3 regions of the Dokdonella koreensis DS-123 genome follow, and region 1 is predicted to be linked to each of the others. Evidence: riboswitches for the same ligand, from Rfam matches in the RefSeq annotation. Region 1 holds a riboswitch; each other region holds the start of a gene.
What was found. A riboswitch is a leader RNA that binds a small molecule or an ion and turns the genes downstream of it on or off. The one in region 1 is predicted to bind cobalamin.
Positions count from the first base shown of each region.

Region 1 (9,722 bases):
GAACGAACTGCGCGAGCGCATCCGCACGCAGGGCCTGCGCAACTCGCTGCTGATCGCGATCGCGCCGACCGCGACGATCGCCTCGATCGCCGGCTGCTACGAATGCATCGAGCCGCAGGTGTCGAACCTGTTCAAGCGCGAGACGCTGTCGGGCGACTTCCTCGTCGTCAACCGCTACCTGGTCGACGAGCTCAAGACGCTGGGGCTGTGGACCGACGCGGTGCGCGACGCGATCAAGCTCGCCGAAGGCTCGATCCAGGGCGTGGCGGCGATCCCCGAGCCGCTGCGCCAGGTCTACCGTACGGTGTGGGAGCTGCCGCAGAAGGCCCTGATCGACCTGGCCGCTTCCCGCGGCGCCTACATCGACCAGAGCCAGTCGCTGAACCTGTTCCAGGAGAACCCGAACATCGGCCGCCTGTCGTCGATGTACATGTACGCCTGGAAGGCCGGCGTCAAGACGACCTACTACCTGCGCTCGCGTCCGGCCACGCGGATCGCCAAGACCACGGTCGGCGCGGTGGCCGAGGCACCCGCGCCGCCGGCCCCGGCACCGGCCAATGACGCCCAGGCCGCGACCCAGGCGGTGTTCTGCTCGCTCGAGAACCCCGAGTACTGCGAGGCCTGCCAGTAAGCCGTCATGCCGCCGGGCGCCCTGCCGGGCGCGCGGCGGCATGCAGCGGCAGCGGCCTTCCGCACGGCGCCGCACGCGGCGCCCCATCGACCGAACCCGAGTACCCCATGTCCGCCCAACCGCCGCTCAAGAAACACCACCTGCTCGACGCCGGCTTCGAACTGACGCTGCGGCCGATGCGCTACCCCGAGTTCTACGAGATGTACCGCGCGGCGATCCGCAACACCTGGACCGTCGAGGAGGTGGACTTCTCGATCGACGTCACCGACCTGCGTTCGCGCATGTCGCCGGCCGACCGCCACCTGATCCATCGCCTGGTCGCGTTCTTCGCGACCGGCGACTCGATCGTCTCCAACAACCTCGTCCTCAACCTCTACAAGCACCTCAATTCGCCCGAGGCGCGCATGTACCTGTCGCGGCAGCTCTACGAGGAAGCGCTGCACGTGCAGTTCTACCTGACCCTGCTCGACACCTACATGCCCGATCCGGACGCGCGCGTGCAGGCGTTCGCCGCGGTCGAGAACATCCCGTCGATCCGCAAGAAGGCCGAGTTCTGCTTCAAGTGGATCGACTCGATCCAGCACCTGGACCGCATCGAGACGCGCGAGCAGCGGCGCGAGTTCCTGCTCAACCAGATCTGCTTCGCCGCCTGCATCGAGGGCCTGTTCTTCTTCGCCGCCTTCGCCTACGTCTACTTCTTCCGCTCGCGCGGCCTGCTGCCGGGCCTGGCCTCGGGCACCAACTGGGTGTTCCGCGACGAGAGCTGCCACATGGCGTTCGCGTTCGAGGCGATCCGCACCGTGCGCAACGAGGAGCCGGACCTGTTCGACGCGCAGATGCAGGAGCAGGTCTACGCGATGCTCGCCGAGGCGATCGACTGCGAGACGCAGTTCGCCGAGGACGTGCTGGCCGGCGGCGTCGCCGGCATCTCCACCCGCGACATGCGCCAGTACCTGGAATACTGCGCGGACCAGCACTTCGTGAAGCTCGGCATGCCCAAGCGCTACGGCGTCAAGAACTCGCTGCCGTTCATGGAGCTGCAGGACGTGCAGGAGCTGACCAACTTCTTCGAGCGCCGCGTCTCGGCCTACCAGGTCGGCGTGCAGGGCGAGGTCGCGTTCGACGAGGCGTTCTGATCGCGGCACCGCGGCGACGGCTGCGGGACGGCACGGCGCGCACGACCGGCCCGGCCACTGCCGGCTCGCGCATCGAAGCGGCGCGCCGGCCTCGGCCGCCGACGGCAGGGCGGCACCCTGCCCTGCCATCGGCATTCCGTTGCAACCGGCCGTCTCCGCGGCACCGGACTCCGGCCGGCGCCGCGGACGCATCCCGACCTAGGCCACCGCCGCCGGCACCGGCAGGCCGGCACGCAATGCGCGTGCCGCCGCCACCATCGCCTCCAGCGCCGTCCGCGTCTCGGTCCAGCCGCGCGTCTTCAGGCCGCAGTCCGGGTTGACCCACAGCTGCTCGGGCCGCAGCACCGCCAGGGCCTTGTGCAGCAGGTCGAGCATCTGTGCTTCCGACGGCACGCGTGGGGAATGGATGTCGTAAACACCCGGGCCGATCTCGTTCGGGTACCGGAAGCGCGCGAACGCGTCGAGCAGCTCCATGCGCGAGCGGCTGGTCTCGATCGAGATCACGTCGGCGTCCATCGCCGCCACCGCGTCGATGATGTCGTTGAACTCCGAGTAGCACATGTGGGTGTGGATCTGGGTCGCGTCGGCCACGCCCGCGGCGCTGATGCGGAACGCCTCCACCGCCCAGGCCAGGTAGGCATCCCACTCGGCGCGCCGCAGCGGCAGGCCTTCGCGCAGCGCCGGCTCGTCGATCTGGATCACGCCGATGCCGGCGGCCTCCAGGTCCAGCACCTCCTCGCGCAGCGCCAGCGCGATCTGCCGGCAGGTCTGCGCGCGCGGCTGGTCGTCGCGCACGAACGACCACTGCAGCACGGTCACCGGACCGGTCAGCATGCCCTTCATCGGCCGCGTGGTCAGCGACTGCGCATAGGCCGACCAGCGCACCGTCATCGGCTGCGGACGCCGGACGTCGCCGTAGATGATCGGCGGCTTCACGCAGCGCGAGCCGTAGCTCTGCACCCAGCCGTTGCGCGTGAACGCGAAGCCGTCGAGCTGCTCGCCGAAGTACTCCACCATGTCGTTGCGCTCGAACTCGCCGTGCACCAGCACGTCCAGGCCGATCGCTTCCTGGATGCGCACGCACTGCTCGGTCTGCGCCTCCAGGAAGGCCTCGTAGTCGCGGTCCGGCAAGGTGCCGGCCTTGTTGCGCGCACGCGCCTCGCGGACCTCGCCCGTCTGCGGGAACGAACCGATCGTCGTCGTCGGGAACGGCGGCAGGCCCAGGCGTCGTGCCTGCTCGACCCGGCGCGTCGCGTAGTCGGAGCGGCGCCGGCTGAGCGCCGCGTCGATTCCGGCGACGCGGGCGGCGACCTCGGCCCGGTGGACCAGCGGCGACAGGCGCCGCGCGGTCAGCGTCGCCCGCGCCGCGGCCAGTGCGGCGTCGGCCGCCTCGCTGCCGTCCAGCGCATCGGCGATGACGCGCAGTTCCTCGATCTTCTGGCGCGCGAAGGCCAGCCAGCTGCGCAGCGAGGGGTTGAGGCCGTTCTCGGACGCGACATCGACCGGGACGTGCAGCAGCGAGCACGACGGCGCCAGCCACACGCGCTCCGCCCCGATCCGGTCGCGCGCACGGCGTGCCAGCGCCAGTGCCGCATCGAGATCGGCACGCCAGATGTTGCGGCCGTCCACCAGGCCGAGCGACAGCACGCGCTCCGGCGGCAGCGTGGCGAGTACGCCGTCGAGCTGCTCCGGCGCACGCACCAGATCCAGGTGCAGGCCCTCGACCGGCAGGCCGGTCGCCAGCGCGAGGTTGTCGCCGAGCCCGCCGAAGTAGGTCGCCAGCAGCAGTCGCGGGCGATCGGCGCCGGCCAGCACCGCATACGCGTGGCGATAGGCGGCCTGGGCCGCGGCGTCCAGGTCCAGCACCAGGCAGGGCTCGTCGATCTGCACCCAGCCGGCGCCGGCCGCCTTGAGCCGGCCGAGCAGCTCGGCATAGGCCGGCAGCAGGCGATCGAGCAGGGCCAGGCGGTCGCTGCCGTCGACGGTCTTGGACAGCAGCAGGAAGCTGACCGGCCCGATCAGCACCGGACGCGCGTCCAGTCCCTGCGCGCGCGCCTCGGCGAATTCGGCCAGCGGCTTGTCGCCGCGCAGGCCGAACGCCTGGCCAGCCTGCAGCTCCGGCACCAGGTAGTGGTAGTTGGTGTCGAACCACTTGGTCATTTCCAGCGCGGGACGGTCGATGCCGTCACGCTGCACGCCGCGGGCCAGCGCGAAGTAGCCGGCCAGCGGGTCGGCATCGGCCAGCGGGCGCGCCGCCGCCGGGATCGCGTCGAATCCGAATGCGGTGTCGAGCATCGGGTCGTACAGCGAGAAGTCGTTGCACGGCACCGTGTCGGCGCCGGCCTCCTTCAGCAGCGCCCAGTGACGGCGGCGCAGCCGCGCCGCCGTCGCGGCCAGCTCCTCGGCGGATACCTCGCCGCGCCAGTGCGCCTCCAGCGCACGCTTGAGTTCGCGCTTGGCCCCGATGCGGGGAAAACCCAGGCAAGTAACAGTGGTCATCGTTGCAATTCCTCGTGTGCAGGTGCGAATGCGATACACAGAGGAACGAAGGAAACGGCGCACCGGAACCTCCGGCTTGCGAACCGGAACCGCCACGCCGGCGACCTTCGCCCCCACGGGCGATCCGGAGCCGGCACGGTGGGCGCGCGGGCACGACGCATCCGGCGCCGCAGGACGCGGCGCGCAGGGACGACACGCGCTGCGCTGCGTGCGCGGCACGTCATGCCCGTGACGCCTCCCCGCGGAGGCCCCAGGTCGAAAACGAAAGGCAGGCGCCTTCCGGCCGAGGCAGGTCTTCGGGCTCGTGGACAGGGGCCGGGGGGCCCGCCTAGTGGCCGTCGCTTCCCGGAGCCGGGGCTCCAGTGCATGGAACGGCGGTCGTTTCCACATACCGCTGCGGGGCAGCGCCGGATTCGCACCGGCTTCCCTTTTCATTTCATCTTTCTATTCGGATAAAAAGATGAAAACCACGACGGCGTGGATGGTGGCCGTCTAGACGGCCAAAGTCAATCGCCGTCATGCCCGGCGGCGGCGTGATGGCCCGCCGGACCGGATCGCCGCCCCGGCACCGCGTCGCGCGGCGCCGGGGCCTTCACGCAGCGGGGTGTCCTTGGCCGCGATGGCGAAGACAGGGTAAGTTGCGCGACCGACGCCGGGTTGCCGGACCAGACAATGACCGTACCTGACCGCGCCGGCGACGCGCGGATGCCGTCCTTCGGGCCGTCCCCGCCGCATGCCGACGCACGCCGGCCACGCCGCGCCCCGGCCGGCACGGCCACGCACGCGTTCCCGCCATGCCGCCGCCGCGCGATGCACGGCCGCCCGCCCTTGCCGCGCCCCCGATGAAACTGCTGCGCACGCTGTTCGACGGCTTCACCCTGGCCCTGATCGCCACCGTGGCGCTGGCCTCGCTGCTGCCGTGCGAGGGACGCGCCGCGGTGTTCTTCGACCGGCTCACGATCGCCGGCATCGCGCTGCTGTTCTTCCTGCACGGCGCGCGCCTGTCGCGCGATGCGATCATCGCCGGCCTGCTGCACTGGAAGCTGCACCTGGTGGTGCTGCTGACCACCTTCGTCGTGTTCCCGCTGGTGGGCCTGGCCTTCCGGCCGCTGGCGGGTACGCTGCTGCCGGCCGACCTGGCGCTGGGCCTGCTGTTCCTGTGCTGCCTGCCGTCCACGGTGCAGTCGTCGATCGCGTTCACGGCGATCGCGCGCGGCAACGTGCCCGCCGCGGTCTGCAGCGCGTCGGCGTCGAACCTGCTCGGCGTGTTCGCCACGCCGCTGCTGGTCGCGCTGCTGGTCGCCGCGCAGGGCAGCACCGGCTCGCCGGTGAAGGCGATCGGCGACATCGTGCTGCAGCTGCTGGTGCCGTTCGTCGCCGGCCACCTGCTGCGGCCCTGGATCGGCGCCTGGGTGGCCCGCTGGCGCCGGCTGCTGGCCTATACCGATCGCGGCACCATCCTGCTGGTGGTCTACGTCGCCTTCAGCGAATCGGTCGCGGAAGGTCTCTGGCGCCAGGTGCCGCCGCCGTCGCTGCTGGCCGTGCTCGCCTGCGTCGTGCTGCTGCTCGCGCTGATGCTGGCACTCACGACCTGGGGAAGCCGCCTGCTCGGCTTCGCCAAGGAGGACGAGATCACGATCGTCTTCTGCGGCACCAAGAAGAGCCTCGCCACCGGCGTGCCGATGGCCAAGATCCTGTTCGCCGGCCATCCGGGCCTGGGCATGATCGTGCTGCCGATCATGCTGTTCCATCAGTTGCAGCTGATGGCCTGCGCGGTGATCGCACAGCATTACGCGCGGCGCCCGGGCGCGTCCGACCCACCGCGGCCGCGGACCGGCACGGCCCCCTGAGCCGGACCGGCGACCGGCACCCGGCCGCGGTGACGCCCGCCGCTGGCGGCGCACGCGCGCCGCGGTTCCGGCCCCGCAACGGGCGCCGTCCGTTGCACGAACGCTTTCGTGAGCGTCCTGCAGCCACCCGGCACGCCGGCTACACTGCGGCCGATGTCCGCCGCCCCTCCCATCCTGCGCTTCGGCGCCTACCGCATCGATCCGGCCACGCGTGAGCTCTACCGCGCCGGCCGGCTGCTGGTGCTGTCGCCGCGGATGTTCGACTGCCTGGCCTGGCTGCTCGAGCACCGCGAACGGGCGGTCGGCCGCGACGAACTGAGTGCAGCGGTCTGGGGCCGGACCGACGTCACCGATGCCCAGATCGACCAGCTGATCCGCAAGGTACGCCGCGCGGTCGGCGACAGCGGCAGCGACCAGGAGATCATCCGGACGATCCCGCGCTTCGGCTACCGCTGGGTCGCCGAGGTGCAACCGGTGGAGGCGCTGGAGGCCGCGGACGCCGCGCGGACGCCGGCGCCGGCACGCGATCCGGCACCGCCGCGGCGGCCGTGGGTGCTGGTCGGAGCCGTCCTGGCCGCCGGCGTCGCCCTGGCGGTCGCGCTGCGCCTGGCACTGGTCGCGCCGGCACCGGACACCGCGCCGCCGGACGCGGCCGCGACGGACGCCGCCACGGCGCCGCGACGGATCGAGGGCATCGCCGTCCTGCCGGTCAGCGTCGACGCGGCGGCCGACAGCGAATGGAACTGGCTGCGCCTCGGGCTGATGGACCTGATCGGATCGCGGCTGCGCGAATCGGGACTGACCGTCATCCCGGCCGACAACGTGCTGGCATTGACCGGCAACGGAACCGTGGCTGCCGATCCGGCCGCCGTGCAGGCGGCCACTGGCGTCCGCTACGTGGTCGTCCCGTCGCTGCGGCGGATCGCCGGCGGCTGGCGACTGCACCTGGATCTGTCCGATCGCGACGGCGCGGCGCGCGAAGTGGAAGCCCATGCCGACGAAGCGGCGATCAGCGCACGCGCGGCCACCGACCGGCTGCTGGTACTGCTGGGCCAGCCGCAGGTGGCCGACGTCCGCAACCGGGAGCCGCCCGGGGCCGACGTGCTGGTGTCGCGCATCGACGCGGCGATCTACGGCCGCGACTACGAATCCGCGCGCCGCCTGATCGAGTCCGCCCCGCCGGACCTGCAGGCGCAGCCGCCGCTGCTGCTGCGCCTGGCCGAGATCACGCGCGTCGGCGGCGACATCGATCGCGCCCGCACGCTGTTCCAGGCCGTGCTCGACAATCCGGCGCAGGCCCCGCTGGACGTGTGGACGCACGGCGACGCGCTGCACGGCCTGGTCGTCATCCTGACCCAGGTCCAGCAGACGGACGCGGCGCTGGCGCGGCTCGACGAGCTGGTCCAGCTGGCGCGCAGCAACGACCAGCCGCTGATCTACGGCCGCGCGCTGACCAGCCGGGCCGCGCTGCACACGATGGCCCGCCAGGACGATGCCGCCGACAGCGATTTCGCGCAGGCGCGCGTGGCGCTCGAGCTCGCCGGCGATACGCTGGGACTGGCACGGGTCGAGGCCAACCAGGCAGCCAGCCTGATCCTGCGCCGCCGCTATGCCGAGGCGCAGACGCTGCTGGGACGCGCGATCCCGCGGCTGGAGCGTTTCGCACCCAGCGAAACCCTGCTGGCGGCGCTCGGCAACCAGATCCACATGCACCTGGTCCTGCTGGAGCCCGACCAGGCACTGACCGTCGCCCGTCATGCCCACGCGCAGGCCGAGCGCCTGGACAGCACGCGCCAGCGCCAGCTGCTGACGCGCCAGGAGGCGCGCGCCCTGCTCGCCAACGGGCGGCTGGAGGAAGCCGGCCAGGTGCTCGACGCGCTGGTCGCCAGCCTCGATCCGCAGAAGGTGCCCGACGTCTATGCCGGCGCCCTGGTCAACCAGGCGCAGTTGGCCCTGGCGCTGGCACGGCCCGAACAGGCCGCCACGCTGGCGGCCCAGGCGCTGGCGCACCTGGCCCGGCCCGAACTGGCGGCACCGATGCCGGCGCGCAACCGGGCGATCGGCTGGCTGACGCGGGTCCATGCATTGCGGGGCCAGGGCGCCGCTGCCGAGGCCGCCACCGAACAGCAGGCCTTCGCGGCCTGGGCCGCCGATCGGGACGATCCGGCCATCGTCGTCCTGGCCGAGCTGGCCCAGGCCGAGCAGGCCGCGATCGAGCAGCGCCCGGACGCGAACGCCCGCTTCGAGGCCGCGCTCGCGTTCGCCACGCGCCTGGCCACGCCCGCCGACGTCGCGCAGATCGCCGGCGCCTACGGCAGCGTGCTGATCGAGTCGGGCAACCTGGCCGAGGCCGCGCGCGTGATCGGCCAGACCGCCGCCTGGGCCGATCGCGACTACGAGTGCGCGCTGCAGCAGGCGCGGCTCTATCACGCGCTCGGCCAGGTCGAGCCTTGGCGGCTGGCACTGGCCCGCGCCCGCGCGCTGGCCGGCGAACGCACGATCCCGCCCGCGCTGGACCGGCCGCCGCTCAATGCGCGCTTGCCGTCCGGCTGGCCGGGCACGCTGGAGAGGACCGCCCAGGCCAGCGCGCCGAAGCGGTGAAACCAGGCGAATCAGCCGCTTGTAGCGAGCGAAAAGGAAACGGCAAGGGACGGTCGAGATGAGCGGCGCGCGGCGCGGCTAGATTCGGCCGTCATGTGCCGGCGATCGCGCCGGTGCATCCGCTGCCCTATCCGAGGTCGCCCGATGAGATCCGCTTGCCTTCGCTCGCTGTTCGCCGCCGCCCTGGCGGTCCTCCTCTGTACGGCCTGTGCGCCGGTCTTCGCGGCGACCCGGACGGTCACGCACTGCCTCGACGACGGCAGCCCCGGCAGCCTGCGCAGCACCGTCGCGGCCGCCCAGCACGGCGACGTGATCGATCTGAGCGGGCTCGACTGCCCGGCGATCGCGCTCACCCAGGGCCCGGTGGTCATCGGCACCATCGATGAAGTGAACCCGAGCGGCCCGGCGTTCGACCTGACCTTCACCGGCCCCGGTGCCGACCGGCTGGCGATCCAGGGCACCGACAGCGACTACGTCCTCTTCAATTTCCGCTCCGGCACGCTGACCCTGGAAGGCCTGACCGTCAGCCACGGCCGCTCGCCGCCGACCAACGTGCTGGGCCTGCCCGGCGTCGGCGGCTGCGTGTTCGCGATCGACAACGTCACGCTCAGGCACGTCGCCCTGCACGACTGCACGGCCCAGTACGGCGGCGGCGTGCTGTCCTACATCGGCGACATCCGCGCCGAGGACAGCGTCGTCCACGACAACCGCGGCATCCTGTACGCGCCGACCGGCCAGGTGGCCGGCGCCGGCCTGATGGCGATGAACGGCTTCAGCTTCGGCAAGGGCAATCTGCACCTGCTGCGCAGCGAGGTCTACGGCAACGTCAGCACCGGCAGCGCAGTGCTCGGCGGCGCGGTGTTCGCCCATGCCAGCCTGACGGTGACCGACAGCGTGCTGCGCGACAACCACGCGGTCAGCATCAGCCAGGGCGCCCAGGGCGGCGCCGGCCTCGCCAACCTCAACCTGACCGTCACGCGCAGCCGGCTGTACGGCAACAGCGTG
Region 1 covers NZ_CP015249.1:529,066-538,787, reverse strand. The annotation lists gene I596_RS02065 (ribonucleoside-diphosphate reductase subunit alpha) at 1-631, shown strand, start outside; gene I596_RS02060 (ribonucleotide-diphosphate reductase subunit beta) at 739-1,767, shown strand; gene metE (5-methyltetrahydropteroyltriglutamate--homocysteine S-methyltransferase) at 1,966-4,266, opposite strand; cobalamin riboswitch at 4,537-4,753, opposite strand; gene I596_RS02050 (bile acid:sodium symporter family protein) at 5,109-6,116, shown strand; gene I596_RS02045 (winged helix-turn-helix domain-containing protein) at 6,225-8,717, shown strand; gene I596_RS02040 (choice-of-anchor Q domain-containing protein) at 8,862-9,722, shown strand, end outside.

Region 2 (9,722 bases), 670 kb from region 1:
GCCTGATGCGCGAGATCCTGATCGACCATGCGCGGCGCCGCGCCGCCGCCAAGCGCGACGGCGGCGAGCGCGTCACCCTGAGCGGGCTGGAACTCGCCGGCGACCAGGCACTGGACCTGGTCGATCTCGACGGTGCGCTCGAACGGCTCGAACGGCTCGATCCGGTCAAGGCACGGATCGTGGAACTGCGCTACTTCGGCGGCCTCAGTATCGAGGAGACCGGCCAGGTGCTCGCGCAGTCGCCGGCGACCGTCAAGCGCCACTGGCAAGCCGCGCGCATCTGGCTGTTCGACGCGCTGGGCGGGACCGCCTCGCCGTCGCCGGCCGGCTGAGCGCGGCGCATGCCGGCGGCGGACGGCCGCATTCAGCCGGCTTCGGCGAGCAGCTTGATCACGCTGGAGAAATCCAGGCCGCCGCGGCCGGCACGGGCGTTGAGTGCGTACAGGTTGCGCGCCAGCTCGCCCAGCGGAATCGGCGCGCCCACGCCCATCGCCGCTTCCGCAGCCAGGCCCAGGTCCTTGAGCATCAGGTCGCTGCCGAAGCCGCCGCTGTAGCCGCGCGAGGCCGGCGCGTTCTCGAGCACGCCCGGCCACGGGTTGCAGACCTCGGTGGCCCAGCTGCGGCCGGTGCTGACCGCCATCATCTGCGACAGCGCCTTCGGGTCCAGGCCGTGCGCGGCGCCGAGCGCCAGCGCTTCGCCGGTGGCGGCCATGATCACGCCCAGCGCCATGTTGTTGCACAGCTTGGCGACCTGGCCGGCGCCACTGGCGCCCATGTGGAAGATGTTGCGGCCCATCGCCTGCAGCAGCGGGCGCGCGCGTTCGAGCGCTTCGGCCTGGCCGCCGACGATGAAGGTCAGCGTGCCGGCCGTCGCGCCGGCGGTGCCGCCGGACACCGGTGCGTCGATCATCGCCTGGCCGCGCTCGGCCGCGGCCGCGGCGACCTTCTGTGCCGAGGCCGGCGCGATGGTGCTGCAGTCGATCACCAGCGTACCCGGCGCGATCTTCGCCAGCAGGCCGTGCTGGCCGAGGTACACCCCTTCGACGTGGCGGCTGGCCGGCAGCATCGAGATCACCGCCTCGGCACCGTCCACCGCGTCCGCCGCGCTCGCCGCCGCGCGCGCGCCGAGCGCGACGGCGGCCTCGACCGCCGCCGGCACCAGGTCGAACACCCGCAGCTCGTGGCCGGCCTTGAGCAGGTTGGCGGCCATCGGGCCGCCCATGTGGCCCAGTCCGATGAAGGCGATGCGGCTCATGCGCGCGGCTCCGCGGTGGCGCCCAGGTCGGCGAGCGGGTGCGGCTGCGCCGGATCCGGGGCGTGGAAGAACGGTTCGGCCCAGGCCGCGCTGGCCTGCGCCAGCGTCGCCGGGTTCCAGTGCGGACTGCGGTCCTTGTCGATCAGCAGCGCGCGGATGCCCTCGGCGAAGTCGCCGTGCGCGGCGCAATGCAGCGAGGTCCAGTATTCCAGGCGAAACGTGTCGGCCAGCGACAGCGTGGCCGCACGCGCCTGCAGTTCGTAGCCCAGCCGCGCCGAACCCGGCGAACCGACGGCGAGGGTCTTGCGTGCGATCTGCAGCCAGCCGTCATCGGCATCGATGGCCTCGATGCGCGCGACCAGTTCTTCCAGCGAGGCGGCCGCGCAGATCGAGGCGATCCGCGCGGCATGCTGCTGCAACGGACCGGCCGGCACCGGCTCGGCCTGCGCCTGCAACAAGGCGCTCACGGTTTCGCGGTCGCGCGCGGCATCGCCGCTCCACGCCACCGCGGCCAGTGCGTCGAGCACCGCCGCGCGCCGTACCTCGGGCACGTAGTGATCGGCCAGGTCCGCGTGGATCGCATCGCCGGCATTGAGCGGCGCGCCGGTCAACGCCAGGAACAGCCCCGCGCGCGCGGGCACGCGCGCCAGCAGCCAGCTGCCGCCGACATCGGGATACAGGCCGACGGTGATCTCCGGAAACGCCAGCCTGGAGCGCTCGCTGACCACGCGGTGGCTGGCGCCGGCCATCAGGCCGATACCGCCGCCCATGACGATGCCGTGGCCCCAGCACAGCAGTGGCTTGGGATAGGTGTGGATGCGGTAGTCGAGCCGGTACTCGGTTTCGAAGAATGCCGCCGCATGGCGGTTGTCGCGCGGATCGCCGCCGCCGGCCTCGCGCCACTGGCGCATGCCGCGGTACAGGCCGTGCAGGTCGCCGCCGGCGCAGAAAGCCTTCTCGCCCGCGCCCTGCAGCCACACCGCCGCCACGGCCGGATCGGCGGCCCAATGCTGCAGCTGCGCGTCGAGCGCGTGCGCCATCGCCAGCGACAGCCCGTTGAGCGTACCCGGCGCATTGAGCGTGGCGATGCCGATGCGGCCGTGCACACCGGCGCGCTCCTCGAACAGCACCGGTGCGATGGCCGGCGCGTCTTGCAGGCTCATGTTCATGCGTTCTTCCACTGCGGCGCGCGCTTTTCGAGGAACGCCGCCACGCCTTCGACCTGGTCGGCGCTGTCGAACAGGTCGACGAAGGCCTCGCGCTCGTGCACCAGGGCGGTCGCGTGCGGCTGGCTGCGCGTGGCCTGCACCAGCGCCTTGCATGCGGCCACGCTGGTCGGGCTCTGTTTCCCGGCCTGCCGGCCCCACTCCAGCGCGCGCGCCAGGGCCTGGCCCTTGGGCACGACCTCTTCGACCAGGCCGATGCGCAGCGCGGTCGCCGCGTCGATGCGCTCGCCGAGCAGGATCATGCGCTTGGCCCAGCCCTCGCCGACCAGGCGCGGCAGGTTCTGGGTGCCGCCGGCGCAGGGCAGCAGGCCCACAGTCGCCTCCGGCAGCGCCAGCTGCGCCTGTTCCTCGGCGATGCGCAGGTCGCAGGCCAATGCGCATTCCAGGCCACCGCCCATGGCGTAGCCGTTGATCGCGGCGATCGACACGCCACGGAACGCACTCAGGGTTTCGAAGGCTTCGCCGAAACGGCGTGCGGCTTCGCGCGCGCGGGCCTTGTCGCCGTCGGCGAACTGCTTGAGGTCGGCGCCGGCGCTGAAGAACTTCTCGCCCTCGCCGACGATCACCATCGCATAGATGTCGCGGTCGGCGTGGAGCGCGCGGACCAGGTCGCGCAGCGCGGCCAGGCTGTCGCGTGTCCAGGTGTTGGCTGGCGGGTTGCTCAACGTGACCACGGCGGCGTGGCCGTCGATCTCGATCCTGAGCCCGGTCCAGTCGCGGCCACGGTGACTATCGATAACGGCAGCGCTCATCGCAGTTCCTCTTCGGTGTTCAGCAGGTGGCGCGCGACGATCACGCGCATGATCTCGTTGGTGCCTTCCAGGATCTGGTGCACGCGGCAGTCGCGCAGCAGCCGCTCGATCGGGTACTCGCGGATGTAGCCGTAGCCGCCGTGGATCTGCAGCGCCTCGTTGCAGATCGCAAAGCCGGCATCGGTGGCGAAGCGCTTGGCCATCGCGCACCACACCGTCGCGTCGCCGCTGCCGGCGTCGAACTTGCGCGCGGCCGTGTGCACCATCTGCCGTGCCGCGACCAGCTGGGTGGCCATGTCGGCCAGCTTGAACTGCAGCGCCTGGAACTCGGCCAGCTTCTTGCCGAACTGGCGGCGCTCGCCCATGTAGCGGCGGGCCGCGTCGAGCGCCCCCTGGGCCGCGCCGAGCGAGCAGCTGGCGATGTTGATCCGGCCGCCGTCGAGGCCCTTCATCGCGATCTTGAAGCCCTCGCCTTCGCCGCCGAGCAGGTTCGCCGCCGGCACGCGCACATCGCTGAAGCTGATGCCGCGCGTGGGCTGGCTGTTCCAGCCGAGCTTCTCTTCCTTGCGGCCGTAGGCGATGCCGTCGCTGTCGGCCGGCACCGCGAACGCGCTGATGCCGCGTGCGCCCGGTCCGCCGGTGCGTGCCATCACCACCAGCACGTCGGTCGCGCCGGCGCCGGAGATGAAGGCCTTGGCGCCGTTGAGCACGTAGTGGTTGCCGACGCGCTCGGCGCGCATCGCCAGCGCGGCCGCGTCCGAGCCGGCCCCCGGTTCGGTCAGGCAGTACGAGGCGAGCTTGGCCCCGCTCGCCAGGGCCGGGCCCCAGGCCGCGCGGACGGCGTCACCCGCATGCGCGACGAGCATCCAGGCCGCCATGTTGTGGATGCTGATGAAGGCCGCCGTGGACGGATCGATCGCGGCCAGTTCCTCGAACACGATCGCCGCGTCCAGCCGCGTCAGGCCGGCGCCGCCGGCCGCCTCGGCGATGTAGAGGCCGCAGAAGCCGAGGTCGCCGGCCCTGGCGATCGCTGCGCGCGGGAACGTGCCCTCGGCGTCCCAGCGCGCCGCGTGCGGCGCCAGCTCGGCTCGCGCGAAGTCGCGCGCCGCGGTGCGGAACGCGAGCTGGTCCTCGCCCAGGCCCGGATCAACCGTCGTCGATCGGAAGTCCATGACGGCGGCCGTCATTTGAGGCTGATCGTCGTGTTCACGCCGGCCGCCGGTGCCGTGTCGTCGAACCAGCGCGCGGTGACGGTCTTGGTCTGCGTGTAGAACGTGACGACCTGCTTGCCGTAGGGCCCGAGGTCGCCGAGCTTGGACGCGCGCGAGCCGGTGAACGAGAACAGGGGGACCGGCACCGGGATCGGCACGTTGATGCCGACCTGGCCGACGTCGATGTCCTCCTGGAACCGCCGCGCGGCCGCACCGGACTGGGTGAAGATCGCCGTGCCGTTGCCGTTGGGATTGGCGTTGACGAGCGCGATGGCCTCCTCGAGCGTGTCGGCCGCGAGCAGCACCAGCACCGGGCCGAAGATCTCCTCGTCGTAGATGCGCATGCCCGGCTTCGCGCCGGAGAAGATCGTCGGGCCGACGAAGTTGCCGCGCTCGTAGCCGGGCACCTCGGGCCTGCGGCCGTCGAGTTCCAGCGTCGCGCCCTCGTCCACGCCCGCGGCGATCAGGCCTTCCACGCGCTCGCGCGCGGCGCAGGAAATCACCGGACCGACGTCGGTGCCGGGTTCCACGCCGGCATTGACCTTGAGCGTCCGGGCCTTGGCGACCAGATCGGGAATCCAGGCCCGCGCCGCGCCGACCAGCACCGCGGTGGAGGCCGCCATGCAGCGCTGCCCGGCCGCGCCGAACGCGGCACCGGCCAGGGCGTTGAGGGTCTGTTCCTTGTTGGCGTCGGGCAGCACTACGGCGTGGTTCTTCGCGCCCATCATGCACTGCACGCGCTTGCCGGCCTGCGAGGCGCGCCGGTAGACGTGCGTGCCCACGCGGGTGGAACCGACGAAGGACACTGCCTTGACGTCGGGGTGGTCGCACAGCGCGTTGACGACCGCCTCGCCGCCGTGCACGACGTTGAGCACGCCGGGCGGGATGCCCGCCTCCAGCGCCAGCTCGACCAGGCGCATCGTCACCAGCGGGTCCTGCTCGGACGGCTTGAGCACGAAGGTGTTGCCGGTGGCGATCGCCATCGGGAACATCCACAGCGGGATCATCGCCGGGAAGTTGAACGGCGTGATGCCGGCGCACACGCCCAGCGGCTGCAGCAGCGTGTAGGTGTCCACGCCGCCGGCGACGTTGTTGGCGAACTCGCCGAGCTGCAGGTTGCCGATCGCCGCGGCATGCTCGACGACCTCCAGGCCGCGGAACACGTCGCCCTCGGCGTCGGCCAGCGTCTTGCCCTGCTCGGCGGTCAGGATCGCCGCCAGTTCCTGCAGGTGCGCGCGGATCAGCTGCTGGTACTTCAGGAAGATGCGCGCCCGCGCGCCGATCGGCGTCCGGCGCCAGCTGGCGAAGGCCGCCTGGGCCGCGCCGATCGCGGCGTCGACCTCGTCCGCGGTCGCGAACGGCACGCGTGCGAGTACGGCCTGCGTGGCCGGATCGACCACGTCGCGGAACTCGAGCGAACGGGATGGGACGAATCGGCCGCCGATCAGCAGCTCGACGACGGGGACGGCCGTGGCGGCCGGGCTGGTAGCGTTCATCAGGTTGTGCTCCGTATCGCTCACCCGCGAAGGCGGATGCGAGGAGCACGGACGGGCACGGCACGCGGACGGCAGCTTCAGCCCGTCCGGTTGCCCACCGCATCCGAGGACGAAAGATCCCAGGCCGGTATCCGGGCTTGCGAGCGATGCGGAACGCATCGGCCGATCGCCTTCCCACGCCCGAAGGCGCAGTGGCATTTCGATCGGCCTTGACTCGCTTACCGTTGCGGGGGCAGCGCCGGATTCACACCGGCTTCCCGTTCAACCCTGCGGCGGCAATCGCCGCGGGGCACCTGAGACCGGGGCAGTGTATGCGCTGGCGCGCGACAGCGGCAAGCGGCAGCGGGCGGGACGCTAGGGCGTGTCATCAATCCCCCGGCAGGTCGCGTTGGCCCTGGAAAGTCGTCAGGGGGTGGTGTGTGGCGCCGCGCCTGACTGGCCGTCAGGTCAAGCCGCGCAACGCACGCTGGCGGCTTTCCAGGGCCAACCCGTAGGGCCGCTCTTGCGTGCGCCCGGGACTGCGTCATCGCTCGGGCGTGGACCCACGTCCACTTCCTCCCTCTTCCTTGGCCCGGACGCACGCAAGAACGGCGCGGCCTACCGAGGGATTGATGACACGCCCTAGTCCCGGTCGGTCCGCGTGCCGACCTCGATCAGCTCGCCGTCGTCGCCGATCCGCACCTGCACCTCGATCGGCCGGCAGCATACCGCGCAGTCCTCGACGTAGGCCTGCGAGCCGGCGGAACGATCGATCGTCGTTTCGAAGCCCTCCCCACAGTAAGGGCAGTGGATCACCACGGCTTCAAGCATGGTCGCGCTCCGGCAGGAACAGGGCGATGACATCGTTGAGGAAGCGCTGGCCGTCCACACTGGTGCGCAGCAGGCCCGGCGCGTCGTCGAACCAGCCACGCTGGTGCGCGGCGGCCAGCGGCGCCGCGAGCACCGCCGGCGCAAGCCCGGTGCGCTCGGCGAACTCGCCAGCCGGAACGCCGTCGATCAGGCGCAGCGCGTTCATCATGTACTCGAACGGCAGGTCGGCTGCCACGATCACAGCATCGCCGACGATCCGGCGCGGCGTCGCGGCGTGCTCCAGATATGCACGCGGCGTGCGCTGCTTGGCGCGGCGCCGGACCGTGCCGGCTGCCGCGTCGGTCAGCTTGCCGTGCGCACCGGCACCGATGCCCAGGTAGTCGCCGAAGTGCCAGTAGTTGAGGTTGTGCGCGGCGCGCCGGCCGCCCTGCGCATAGGCCGACACCTCGTACTGCACGTAGCCGGCCTCGGCCAGCCGCTGCTGGCAGTGCTCCTGCATGTCCCAGGCGCTGTCGCTATCGGGCAGCGGCGGCGGTCGCGCCGCGAACAGCGTGTTCGGCTCCAGCGTCAGCTGGTAGTGCGAGACGTGCGGCGGCGCCAGCGCGATCGCCCGGTCGACGTCGGCCCGCGCGCCGGCGAGGTCCTGCTGCGGCAGCGCGTACATGAGGTCGATGTTGATGTTGTCGATGCCGGCCGCACGCGCCTCGCCGATCGCGCGCTCCGCATCGGCCGCGCTGTGGATGCGGCCGAGCCGGTGCAGCATCGCGTCGTCGAAGCTCTGCACGCCGAAGCTGATGCGGTTGACGCCGGCCGCGCGATAGCCGTCGAAGCGGCCGTGCTCGACCGTGCCCGGATTGGTTTCCAGCGTCACTTCGGCGCCGGGCGCCAGGGACAGCCGCGCGGCGACACCGTCGAGGATGCGCCCGATCGCCGCCGGCGCGAACAGGCTCGGCGTGCCGCCGCCGAAGAAGATGCTGGCCAGTGGCCGACCGGGCACGGCAGCACCGAAATCGGCCAGGTCGCGGTCCAGGTCGGCCAGCAGGGCGTCGACGTAGGCCTCCTGCGGGATGCCCTCGCGCACGGCGTGCGAGTTGAAGTCGCAGTAGGGGCACTTCTTCACGCACCACGGGATGTGGACGTAGAGCGAGAGCGGTGGAGCGGTCAGCGGCATCGGGAGCGGGCGTGGCGCCCGGAAACGGGCGGACCCAGGGTGGGGCCGCCAGCGCCGGGGCGCAAGCGGCCGAACGGGAAAGCGGCGCCGTTCCGCGCCGCGCGCCTCAATCGATGCCGAACGACTGCAGGCTGACCGGAAGGCTGGTCACGTGGAACAGCAGTGCGGTGTCGGTCAGGCTGAACTGGCCGCCGAGCCCCGGCGCCGCACCGTCGTAGCTGTAGCTGAAGTCGGCCACGTTGAAGCCGACCTGGCCGGCGAAGCTGACCAGCGTATAGGTGGTGCCGACCGTGGGCAGCACGGCGCCATCGCCGAACGCGAAGTGATAGGTGCCGGTGCCGGTGCGCACCAGGTTGCCGGTCAAGTCGGTGTGGTCCGAATCGCCGTCGTTGGCGCCGAGCCGGTGCCGCACGCTGCCATCCGGCGCCCAGCGCAGCTCGCGCGCCGTGATCGTGCCGGCCCCCGCCGTGGGACCGGGCGCCAGCCGGCCGGCCGCGCCGAGTACGACATCGCCCAGCACCGTGCCGTTGCCGGCCAGGCTGCCCGTGGCGACCGTGACGTCCACGCCGGCCAGTGTCGCCGGAAGGTACAGCGAGCCGCCGTCGATCAGGATGGCGCCGTTGCCGACACCGGCCTGGGCACCGGCCGCGACCAGCACGGCGACGGCGGCGACGAGCGCACGCGGCACCCCGACGGCCCGGCGAGGGGGAACAAAGGGAAATGGCGACATTGCGGCATCCTCTGATGGCCGGACGCATCATAGCCGGGCGTCGGGCCGCCTGCATGCATTGCCAAGCGCGCGGCCGCCTCCGTAGGATCGCTGCCCTACCCCGTACCGGCGGTCCCCGATGCTTCCGATCCCGCATCCGGCTCCCGGCCGGCCGCCGTTGCCGTTCGCCGGCCAGGTCTGCCTGAGCATGATCGTGCGCAACGAAAGCGCGGTCATCGCCCGTTGCATCGCCGCGGTACGGCCGCTGATCGGCGCCTGGGCGATCGTCGACACCGGTTCGCACGACGGCACGCAGGCGCAGTTGCGCGACCTGCTCGGCGACCTGCCCGGCACCCTGATCGAGCGCCCCTGGGTCGATTTCGCGACCAACCGCAACCAGGCGCTGGACCTGGCGCGCGGCTACGGCGAGTACGCGCTGATCGTCGATGCCGACGAGGTGCTGGAGATCGACCCGGACGGCGGCTGGCCGGCACGACTCGACGCGCCGGGCTACTACCTGCGCGTCTACCAGGACGGCGGACCGTTCGAGTACTTCTGCGCCAAGCTGCTGCGCCACGCCACGCCCTGGCGCTGGCACGGCGTCCTGCACGAGTACCCGGCGGCGGAACCGGCGGCGGCGATCGCCCACCTCGGCGGCCTGCGCGTGCGCGGCGTGCCCGACGGCGCCCGCAGCCAGCGCCCGGTGCACGAGAAGTACGCCGACGACGCCCGCGTGCTCGAAGCGGCCCTGAAGGCCGAGCCGGACAATGCCCGCTACGTCTTCTACTACGCGCAAAGCCTGCGCGACGCCGGCCGGCCCGAGCAGGCGCTGGCGGCGTACCGGAAGCGCGCCGCCATGGGTGGCTGGGCCGAGGAGGTCTGGTATGCGCTGTACCAGGTGGGCTGCCTGCACGAGCGTCTCGCCAGCGGCGACGCCGCGGTGATCGAGGCCTACCTGGCCGCCTACGACGCGCGCCCTCAGCGGGCCGAACCGCTGTGCGACCTGGCCCGCTACCTGCGGCAGCGCGGCCGCTACGCCAGCGCCTACCTGCATGCGCGTGCCGCCGCCGCGCTGCCGCAGCCGGACGACCT
Region 2 covers NZ_CP015249.1:1,200,951-1,210,672, reverse strand. The annotation lists gene I596_RS04730 (ECF-type sigma factor) at 1-332, shown strand, start outside; gene mmsB (3-hydroxyisobutyrate dehydrogenase) at 365-1,255, opposite strand; gene I596_RS04720 (enoyl-CoA hydratase/isomerase family protein) at 1,252-2,418, opposite strand; gene I596_RS04715 (enoyl-CoA hydratase) at 2,421-3,233, opposite strand; gene I596_RS04710 (acyl-CoA dehydrogenase family protein) at 3,230-4,405, opposite strand; gene I596_RS04705 (CoA-acylating methylmalonate-semialdehyde dehydrogenase) at 4,417-5,940, opposite strand; cobalamin riboswitch at 6,046-6,252, opposite strand; gene I596_RS04700 (CPXCG motif-containing cysteine-rich protein) at 6,562-6,750, opposite strand; gene hemW (radical SAM family heme chaperone HemW) at 6,743-7,921, opposite strand; gene I596_RS04690 (hypothetical protein) at 8,028-8,651, opposite strand; gene I596_RS04685 (glycosyltransferase) at 8,770-9,722, shown strand, end outside.
Region 2: linked by a shared signal. The riboswitch ahead of I596_RS04705 (CoA-acylating methylmalonate-semialdehyde dehydrogenase) and the one ahead of metE (5-methyltetrahydropteroyltriglutamate--homocysteine S-methyltransferase) in region 1 are both predicted to bind cobalamin.

Region 3 (9,722 bases), 2.2 Mb from region 1:
CGTCCAGCCAGGCCGCCAGCGCCGCCGCATCGTCGGCGGCGATGTCGATGAAGCTGAAGCCGGCCCAGTAGTGGCCCGGCACGTCGGCGCGATCGCTCCATTGCTCGTGGACGCCGATCTCGACCGTTCGCGGCGGCCCCTTGCGCGACGGCAGCGCGAACGAGAACTGGTAGAGCGCGTCGCTGGCGACCGGGCGTTCGAGCAGCAGCATCACCCCGTCCAGCGACAGGTCCACCACACGTCCGATCGCGCCGCCGGTCATCGCATCGGTCACCACGATGACCGACTCGGCACGGCGACGGGGAGAACGGCGCTTCTCGTTCATCTGACTCCTCTGTGCGGCGTCCATCAGGAGGGCGCCGTCTGTGCAGCATCGCCCGGCGCCATCCGGCGCAGCGCCGAGAGGATCGTATCCCAGGCCCGGTCGACGAAACCGCGCTGCTCGTTGCGGACCGGGCGCACCTGGCCGCGTGCGATGTCGCGCGCCAGGTGGTCGAGCGAGCCGTCCTCCACGCGCAGGCCGCGCTGGTTCACGAACAGGCACCGCCCGGTCAGGGTGGAGAACCACGCCAGCTTGCGGCGCACCGTATCGCCCTGCTGATTGACCTGGAACTCGAACCAGGTGCCGAACGGCAATCCCTTGATCTGCTCGAGGATCTGCTGCTCGCGCGCGCTCAGCGGGATCGGGGCGGGCCGGTCCTCGACGGCGGCCGGCGCGGCATCGCCGGGCCCGGTCGCGGCGTCCATCGAACGCCCCCACGCCCCCAGCTTGCCGGTGACATCGGTCAGCGCGGACTCGGCGCCCGGGCGATCCGGGCGTGCCGGATCGAACAGGGCCTGTGTCAGCACCTGGATGTCGTCGCCGTGCATGCCGATCTGTCCCAGCCCCTCCTCCACCTCACGGCGCAGGGCCTGGTCGACCGGCCGGTCGTCGAGCGCCGAGCGGCGCAGCAGCTGGTCGGCGACCGCCAGCCGGCGGTGATAGAGCGCGCTGCCTTCGCCCTGGCGCAGCAGCGTCAGCGCCAGCACCGGCACCCAGGTGCGTTCGAGCATGTCGCGCAGCGGAGCCGGCGGATCGGCCCGGTCGATCATGCGCGTCAGCGCCGTGCGCGCCTGGCGCCGTGCGATCTCGAGTTTCTCGCGTCCCTTGGCCGCCTCGATCTGGCGCCGTTCGGCAATCTCCGCGCGCCGCGCCAGCGCCTGCACATGACCGGCCAGGCCCTTGTGCAGGTCGTCGAGCGCGACCGGGTCGGAGACGTCGCCGTGACTCACCTGCTTGACGACCTGCTGCAGCCGCAGCAGCAGGTCCGGATCCGGGTCGGCATCGTCGATCCAGCGCTCGCCGGCCTCGATCACGGTATTGAGCAGCTTGCGTGCCGGATGCTCGGACTGCGTGAAGAAGCCCGGGTCGGCCAGGGCGACGCGCATCAGCGGCAGCTGCATCCGCGCCAGCAGGTCCTGTGCGGTCTCGCCCAGCCCGGTCTCGCGTGACAGGTGCCCGAACAGCATGCCGACCAGGTCGATGGTGTCGCCGTCCTCCCGGCTCAGCGCCAGCGGCTGGCCGTCGCTGCCCATCTGGCGCAGCTGCGCGACCAGGTCGCGCTTGAGATGCGTGACGCCGCGCGATCCGAGGCCGGCACCGGCCGTCTGCCGCGTGCTCCGCTCCTGCAGGCGATGCAGTGCGGACTGCACCGCGCGGGCATCGGCCACGCCCGGCCCGCCGGAAGACGCGCGCGCGGCCGGGGCCGGCACCTCGCCGTTGAGCAAGCCGCGAAGATGCGTGTAGAGCCGCAGCGAATCGGCCGAACCGGCGAGCCCGTCGCCGCTGGCCGGCGCAGCGGCCGCAGCCGGCGGCGCGGACGGCACCGGATCCGCGGCCGGAGCCGGCACGGGCGCGGTGCGCGCATCGGCCGTCTCGCTGGCGACGGGCGGCGGCGCTTCGCTCGCCCGCGCCGGCGCGCGTCGGGGCCGCAGTCCCGGCAGGATGCGCTGCTCGACGAACCAGTCGTTGATCGCTGCGTAGTAGCCACCCGCCGACGCCATCGCGTTGCGGTCGAACAAGCGGTAGACCATCACGCGCTGGGCGGCGGTCAGGTCGAGCGGCTCGATCGCGTCGCGCAGTGCCTCGGCCAGGCGGCCCGGGCCGATCGGAAGGCGGCCGGCGCCGATGATCGGCGACGCGGCCAGAACGGCGAAGCGATGGCCGAGCAGGAACAAGGCTTCGGCATGCCGCGTCTCGCCGCGCGTGGCGATGTTCTGCAGGGCCAGTTCTTCCTCGAGCAGGCCCTGGTCGACCAGTTCGAGCGACGCCGGACGCGGGATCGGCGCCGGATCGCCGGCATCCTGCGGTGCCGGTGCCGAGCCCTCCAGTTCCGCCAGGGCCGACTCGATCGACTGCACGAAACGATCGGTCAACGCGGCCTGCTCGCGCCGCAGCACGCCCAGCAGATCGAGGGTTGCGGCACGGTCCTCGCCGCCGCGTCCGGTCTCGCCGTGCTGCAGGTCCTGGCCCAGGCCATCGAACGCGGTCTTGAGACCGGCCCCCAGGTGCGTCGCGCTGCGCTGCACGATCCCCGACAGCACCGCCTGTGCCCGCCGCGAGAGCCGCTGGCAATCGGCCAGTTTCCGTAGCGGCGCACGTGCGCGCTCGCGCGCCGGAAAGCCTTGCGAGTGCCTCATGTCTACGTCCATGCCCCCTGACGGATACGCGGGGCATTCTGGCATGCGCCTACGGCGCACGGAAGCTGCAGCGCGGCGCTCCCGTGCGCCTCCCGGCTCAGCGCTGGGGCTGCCAGATCACCTCGACGAAGCCGGACCGGCCCGGCGTGTTGTAGCCGTGGGCCAGCTCGTAGTCGCGGCCGGTCAGGTTCTCGATGCGGGCGGCCAGGCTCCACGACGAGGTCAGCGCCAGCGAGCCGCGCAGGTTGACCAGCGTGTAGGACGGCAGCTCGATCCCGCCGACGTCGTCGCGATGGCCCGCGTAGAGCACTTCCACGCCCGCCCGGGCACGGTCGCCGAAGCGGCGCTCGAGGCGGCCGGAGAGCTTCTGCTTGGGCCGGCGCAGGAGTTCGGTGTCGGTATCCGCGTTGCGCGCGTCCTGCCAGGTGTAGCTGCCGTGGACCAGCCAGTCGCCGAAGCCGCCGTCGTAGCCGAGCTCGCTGCCGTCGATCTTCGCGCGGGCGATGTTCTCGGCCTGGAAGTCCGGACCGGTGAAGCTGATCAGGTTGCGCACCTTGGTCGAGTACAGGCTGGCCTTGAAGCGGTGCTGCTCGGCCGGCGAGAACTCGATGCCCAGCTCGGTGCTGCGCGACTTCTCCGGATTCAGGTCCGGGTTGCCGGCGTACATGCCGCCGAAGCCCGGCGAGTACTGCTCGTTCAGCGTCGGCCCGCGGAAACCCTGGCCGTAGCTGAGGTAGGCGCGCAGCCGCTCGGTGAAGCGCCAGCCGATCGCCGCCGAGCCGGTGGTGGCGTCGCCGAACACGCTGTTGTCGTCCTGCCGCAGCGAGACCTCGCTGTCGAACCGCCCGAATCCGCCCTGCCAGCCGGCATAGACGCCGGTGTTGTCGCGGCTCTTCTTGTAGCTCGGCAACCCGCTGAAGGTGTCGCGGCTCTCGCCCTGCTCGTGCAGGTAGTCGATGCCCGCGACCAGGCTCTGCGTTTCGGCCAGCGCGTAGCTGGCCTGCCAGCCGGCCGTCTCGCGGCGGGTCCGGAACAGCGTGAAATAGGCCGGTGTCTCGTAGTCCTCGCGCGCGCTGCCGAGGGTGAGCGCATGCTGCCAGCGCTCGCCCAGCCGGCCGCCGAGCGACACGCGGGCGGCCTGCTCGGTGAAATCGGAACTGCCGCCGGCGAAGTCCACCTCGCCCTGGCTGCGCAGCAGGACCGCGTCGAGCGTCTGCGTGCCGATCTGCACGTCGCCCTGCGCGGCCAGGTGCTGGTTCTCCATGCCGTGGTCCTTCGGCTCGTAGGCGAAGCCGTCGCGGTTCTGGCTCGGGAAACCCTCGTAGTCGCGCGCACCCACCTGCACGCTGAAGCCGCCGCGATCGCCGCGGCCGCCGACGCCGACCGCCGCATTGGCGTCGCCGTAGGTGCCGTAGCCGAGTGACACCCGCGGCCCTTCGAGCTTGCGCGTGAAGATCTGCACGACGCCGCCGATCGCATCGGAGCCCCAGTAGCTCGCACGCGGCCCCCGCACGATCTCGATGCGCTCGACCGCTCCCAGCGGCAGCGTCTCCCAGGTGAAGACGCCAGTGCCCAGCGCGGCGACACGGATGCCGTCGACCAGCACCAGCACGTGGTTGTTGTTGGTGCCGCGCAGGAACACCGAGGTCTGGCTGCCCGGTCCGCCGGTCCGCGCGATGTCCACGCCCGCCTCCAGGCGCAGCAGGTCGCTGACGTCGCGAGCGACGCTGGCGTCGATGTCCTCGCGCGTGATGACGCTGACGTCGGCAAGGGTGGCGTCGACCGTGCGCGCGATGCGCGAGGCGGTGACGATGACTTCCGGTTGGGTCTCCATCTCGGCCCATGCCGGGCCGGCGAGCCCGGCCAGTACGGCCAGGGACACAGGGGTGATACGCAGCATCGGTGATTCCTCCCGCAACGCGCAGATGCAAAAAGCCAGGATCGCGGGGGAGCAGCGACAAGCCGGGCCGGCGCACGGCCGCCCGAGCCCGCCCGTTGCCCGCCGCAACGCTGGAGCCGGGGACGGCGAGCGTCCCGCATCGGGCCGGTCTCCGGACTCGCAAGCGATGCCGTGGCATCGGCCGGCCCGCCTTCCCGCGCATCGCGCAGTGGCGTCTGGACCGGCGGAACTTGCTTACCGTTGCGGGGGCAGCACCGGAATTGCCGGCACGTGCGTTTGCACGGCCAGGCGCACCGGTTTCCCGTTTCATCCCGCGGTGGCGGGACACCCAAAGCGGGGCGGAGTGTAGTGGCGCCCCCCTGTGCGCCGCAACAATCACCGGAACATCCCCTCTAGGCGACGGCACCGCGCGGGTGCCGTCGCGGCCGCACGCCGGGCGCCCGCGGAACACGCGCGGCGTCCGGCCGGCGCAGCGGCGTGGACCCGGACCACGCGGCGCGCGATGCCGGTTTCCGGGCCACGCAGGATGGGCCGCCGCGACCGCGAAGGGAGCCGTCAACCGGACCGGCGACGTCTCACCGGTCCGGTTCGAAGTCGCCGGCGAAGATGCGCTCGCGCAGCAGCCCGACGTCGGCGAGCACGGCCCGATCCAGCGCCGAGAGGTCATAGCGCGTTCCGCGGTAGAAGACGACGCCGTTCATCAGCTGGTCGATCAGGCCGCCGGCGCCGCGCAGCACGGCGTCCGCCGACGGCGGCGCGTCGATCGACATCGGCAACCCGCACGCCGCAATCGGCACCGGCGCACCACCGGCCCAGCGCACCGGGGCCGGCACGGCCGCTGGCCGGCCGGTCCGCAGCACCGGGTTGGCCCAGTGCGTGTTGTTACCGGTGGTCAGGTCGGGCGCCACGCCCCAGGCCTGCGTCGCCGCCGGGCCGGCGAACAGCGTCGGCGCGCCCGGCATCATCCAGCGATCGAACGTGGACCAGTAGGTGGCCGGCGGTTGGCCGGTGGTGAGGTCGGCCCAGCCGTTGTAGGCCAGCACGTGGCCGAGCTCGTGCAGCGCGACGCTGAAGGCATCGGTGCGGTTGGCCGGCACCGGCGCGATGCGCAGGACTGGGTCCGGATCGAACCACAGCTCGTTGCGCAGGTAGTTGAGGCCGAACGTCACGATGCCGTCGGCGTCGGCGCCGTTCACGTCGACACCGGTGCGCAGCTTGTGTGCCGCCCCCTGCTCGAACGTGTCGCGCCCGCCGAAGACGCCGACGAAGGCCGTGGCGGCACTGGCGCCGTTGGCGGTAGGGACATCGGCGATCGCCACGCGGATCGCGATCGTGACCGGCGCGGTCGCGCCGAGCGCCTGCGACCAGCGCCGCCCGGCTTCCCGCAGGTGGGTGGCGACCGCGGCCCGCTCCGCCGGCTGCAGTACATCGGCACTGGGGTCGAACGTGATGTCGAAGGTGGCTTGCGCCGCCGCCGGGCCGGTGGCCGCGGCCACCAGCGCGAACAGTATCGGGACACGGTGCATGGACGATTCCCCCCAAGGAAACCCGGAACGGCCGGCGTGAACCGGACCTGGCACGTCGAACACGTCGTGGCGGCCGGCCGGCACGGCGGTCCGGCGGCACCGGCCCCCGGATGTCCGCGGGCCACGACGCGATCTTCCTGTCCTGCCTCAGGCGCAGAACGGCGGCGCGATGACGCACGGCACCGCGCGGCGAGATCAGCGCGCGCGCCGCCGCGGCGTTCCGCTCGGCCGCCCTCCGACACCCGGGCGGTCGCGCAGCACCCGCAGGGCCAGCCCTTCCAGCCGGCGCGGGCCGCCGCTGCCGTGCTGGCTCGCCAGCCGGTGCAGGCGGCCCCTGCGCCAGACGTCGAACACCCGCGGATCGATATACGAGGTGCGGCAGACGGCCGGCGTGTTGCGCAGCGCAGCCGCCACCTCGCGCACGACCGCGGCAGCGCCGGCCGCCAGCGCGCGCTCGTCGCCGGGGTCCGGCAGCGGCGTGCGAGCCAGCGCCGCGACCGCCAGCAGCGTGCCGCCCCAGGTCCGGAAATCCTTGGCCGTGAAATCCTCCCCCATCGCATCGCGCAGATAGGCGTTGACCTGCCCCGAATCGACCGGCTGGCAGACGCCATCCTCATCCAGGTACTGGAACAGCAGTTGCCCCGGCAGCTGGTGGCAGCGCGCCACGATGCGCGCCAGGCGCTGATCGTCGACGACCATCGCGTGCTCCAGCCCGCCCTTGCCGCGGAAGCGCAGCGACAACCGGCCGCCGCGCAACGACGCCACGTGGCGGTTGCGCAGGGTGGTCAGGCCGAACGAACGATTGTCGCGCGCGTAGGCCTCGTTGCCGACCCGCGCCAGGGTCTCGGCCAGGAGCGAGACGACCACCGCCACGACCTTCTCGCACGGCAGGCCGGGCAGCGCCAGGTCGCGGCGCAGCCGTCGCCGCAGCCGGGGCAGCGCCTGTCCGAACGCGACCAGGCGCACGAACTTGCTGCGATCGCGGAAGACGCGCCAGCGCGCGTGGTAGCGATACTGCTTGCGCCGCCGCGCGTCGCGGCCGGTCGCCTGCAGGTGGCCGCGCGGATCGCGGCAGATCCACACCTCGGTGTAGGCCGGCGGCACCGCCAGCGCGCGGATGCGCGCCAGCTGTGCGGCGTCGCGGATCCGTGTGCCGTCGGCATCGAGGTAGATGAAGCCCGCCCCGCTGCGCCGGCGGCGGATACCGGGCGCGTCGTCGCGCACGTGGACCAGGCCGGCCTCGCGCGCGATGGCGGCCTCGTCCTGGGCGGCCCGGTCCTGCGGCGGGCGGCGGGGCGGCTTGCGGTCACGCCGGCGGGTCGTCATGCGCGCAGCGTGCCCGGCCGCCGATGAACGACACCGCATACGGGGCCACGCCATGCGGGTTCCGCCGGCCGGCGCCGACCGCACACCGGACGAGGTGCCGGGCGCGCGGGCCGCCCGGGTCGCTTGGCGAGACCTTGCACGACGCCAGCGCGCGTTCGCGCGCGACGCGAGCAGCCCTACGACAACCCGGTCCTGCGCGGCAGCGTCCGCGTCACGCCGCGCGCTTGCGCGTGCGCGCTGCCTTCTTCGCCGCGGCCGAGCGTCCCTTGGCACCCTTGGTGCGTGCCGCCTTCTTGGCCGCGGCCGAGCGGCTGGCCGCCGTGCGCTTCTTGGCGGCGGTCTTGGCCTGCTGCGACAAGGCCGACGTGCTGGCCGAGGTCTTCGACGCATGCGTGAGCGCCTGCCGCGTGGCCGCGGACCGCTTGGCGGACGGCTTCGTGCGGGACCCGCTCTTGGCGCCGTCCTGCTCGGCCTTGCGCCGTGTCGCCGCCGAGGCCTTCTTCGGCGCGCCCACCTTCACGCCCGCGCGTCGCGCCTTGGAAAGGCCGATCGCGATCGCCTGCTTGGTGGATTTGGCGCCGTGCTTGCCCTTGCGCACGTGCTCGATTTCCTCGTGGACATAGGCACCGGCCTGGGTGCTCGGCGCCTTGCCCTGGCGTTTCGCGCGCTGGGCGCGCTCGGTCGTCTTCTTCTCCGGCATGACGGATCTCCGGTTCGGATGAGTGGGAGCCCGACTGGTAGCAGAACGCGGTCAACCGGCGGTGAACGGCCTGCCCCGCCGAACCGCGCCGTACGCTACGGCGAGGTGCCGCCCGCCAGTGCGCGGGTCGCTGCCCCGACCGCCTCGACGATCGCGTCGGGCCGGTCCTGCGGCACCTCGTGCGAGCTGCGATTGACGATGACGCGCTGGCCGCGCGAGGACGTCCCGGCCAGCGTCTCGTGCGTCGTGATCTGCGCCGACTGCAGCGCCCCGCGCACGCTTTCCCCCCCGAGGCGTAGGCGCGCCGGGCGGTCAGCACCAGGAGCGGCTTGTCACCGTGCCGCTCGTCGGCGGCCACCGGCGCGGTGAACAGCGCGGCCTTGGCTTCCGATCCGGACACCAGGGTCTGCCAGAACGCCGGCTTGGACTGGTTGGCGCGGATCGCATCGTTGATGCGCTGGCCGAACCGCGGATCGGGCGGCCGCAGGCATTGGCGCAGCTCGCCGGTCGGCTTGGCCAGCGCATCGTCCCGGGCGCCCTGCTCGCAGCGCTGCAGCTGGCGCAGCGCGATCGGCAGCAAATGGGCTTCCTTCCGCACATAGGATTCCGAGAACGCGCCGATGTTCTGCGGCGGCGGCTCGACCAGCACCAGGGCCGCGACGTCCTCGCCGTAGCGCTGGTCGTAGCGGCGCGCGATGTTGGCACCGAACGAGTGGCCGACCAGGATCACCGGCGTGGCGATGCCGGCCGCGTGGATCAACGCATGCAGGTCCTCGACCTCCGCCTCGACGTCGCGCGGCAACGGGCCGGCATCGCTGAAGCCGTAGCCGGCCCGATCGTACGAGCACACGCGCTGGCGGGCCTGCAGCATCGGCTGCACGCGCCACCACGCGAACGAGTCGGCCCCGAACCCGGCTTCCAGGACGACCGTCGGCGCACCCTGGCCGCTGCAGCGCAGGTTGAGCATCCGCCCGGCACCGATGTCGACGCGCCGTGCCGGGTCGGCATAGTCCGCGGCCGGCCGCTTGGGTGCGGCGACGGCGATGTCGGCCTCGGGCTCGGGCTCGGCCGGCACGGACGGCGCGGCGAGGGACAGCGAGACGAGCAGCGTGAGCGACATCCGGAACGTTCGATGCATGACGGGCGCGATGAGGGGTATGGCCTACCCCGCGATGATAGGGCCATCGGCGCCGGTTTCGCGCCGGTTGCGGACCGGCGCGACGCCGGCCACGCACGAGGCGATGCGCCATCCGTGACGGCGGCCTCAGTCCGGGTCGAGCAGCCGCGGCCCGCTGCCCGCCTTGCCGAGCGCGTCATCCGGATTGCGCAGCGGGCAATCGCCGGTCGTCAGGCACCCGCAGCCGATGCAGCGGGTGAGCTGGTCGCGCAGGCCGGTCAGGCGGGCGATGCGCGCATCCAGGTCGCCGCGCCAGGCCTGGGACAGCCGGCGCCAGTCGGCCGCCGTCGGCGTGCGCGCGTCGGGCAGGCTGGCCAGCGCGTGCCGGATCTCGGCCAGCGCGATTCCGGCGCGCTGGGCGACGCGGATGATCGCCACCCGGCGCAGCACGTCGCGCGCATAGCGGCGGTGGTT
Region 3 covers NZ_CP015249.1:2,804,198-2,813,919, forward strand. The annotation lists gene I596_RS11395 (PilZ domain-containing protein) at 1-325, opposite strand, end outside; gene I596_RS11400 (DUF1631 family protein) at 349-2,679, opposite strand; gene I596_RS11405 (TonB-dependent receptor domain-containing protein) at 2,777-4,579, opposite strand; cobalamin riboswitch at 4,705-4,926, opposite strand; gene I596_RS11410 (hypothetical protein) at 5,155-6,105, opposite strand; gene I596_RS11415 (DNA topoisomerase IB) at 6,301-7,431, opposite strand; gene I596_RS18980 (DUF6496 domain-containing protein) at 7,643-8,131, opposite strand; partial or broken gene I596_RS18985 (alpha/beta fold hydrolase) at 8,457-9,269, opposite strand; gene soxR (redox-sensitive transcriptional activator SoxR) at 9,396-9,722, opposite strand, start outside.
Region 3: linked by a shared signal. The riboswitch ahead of I596_RS11405 (TonB-dependent receptor domain-containing protein) and the one ahead of metE (5-methyltetrahydropteroyltriglutamate--homocysteine S-methyltransferase) in region 1 are both predicted to bind cobalamin.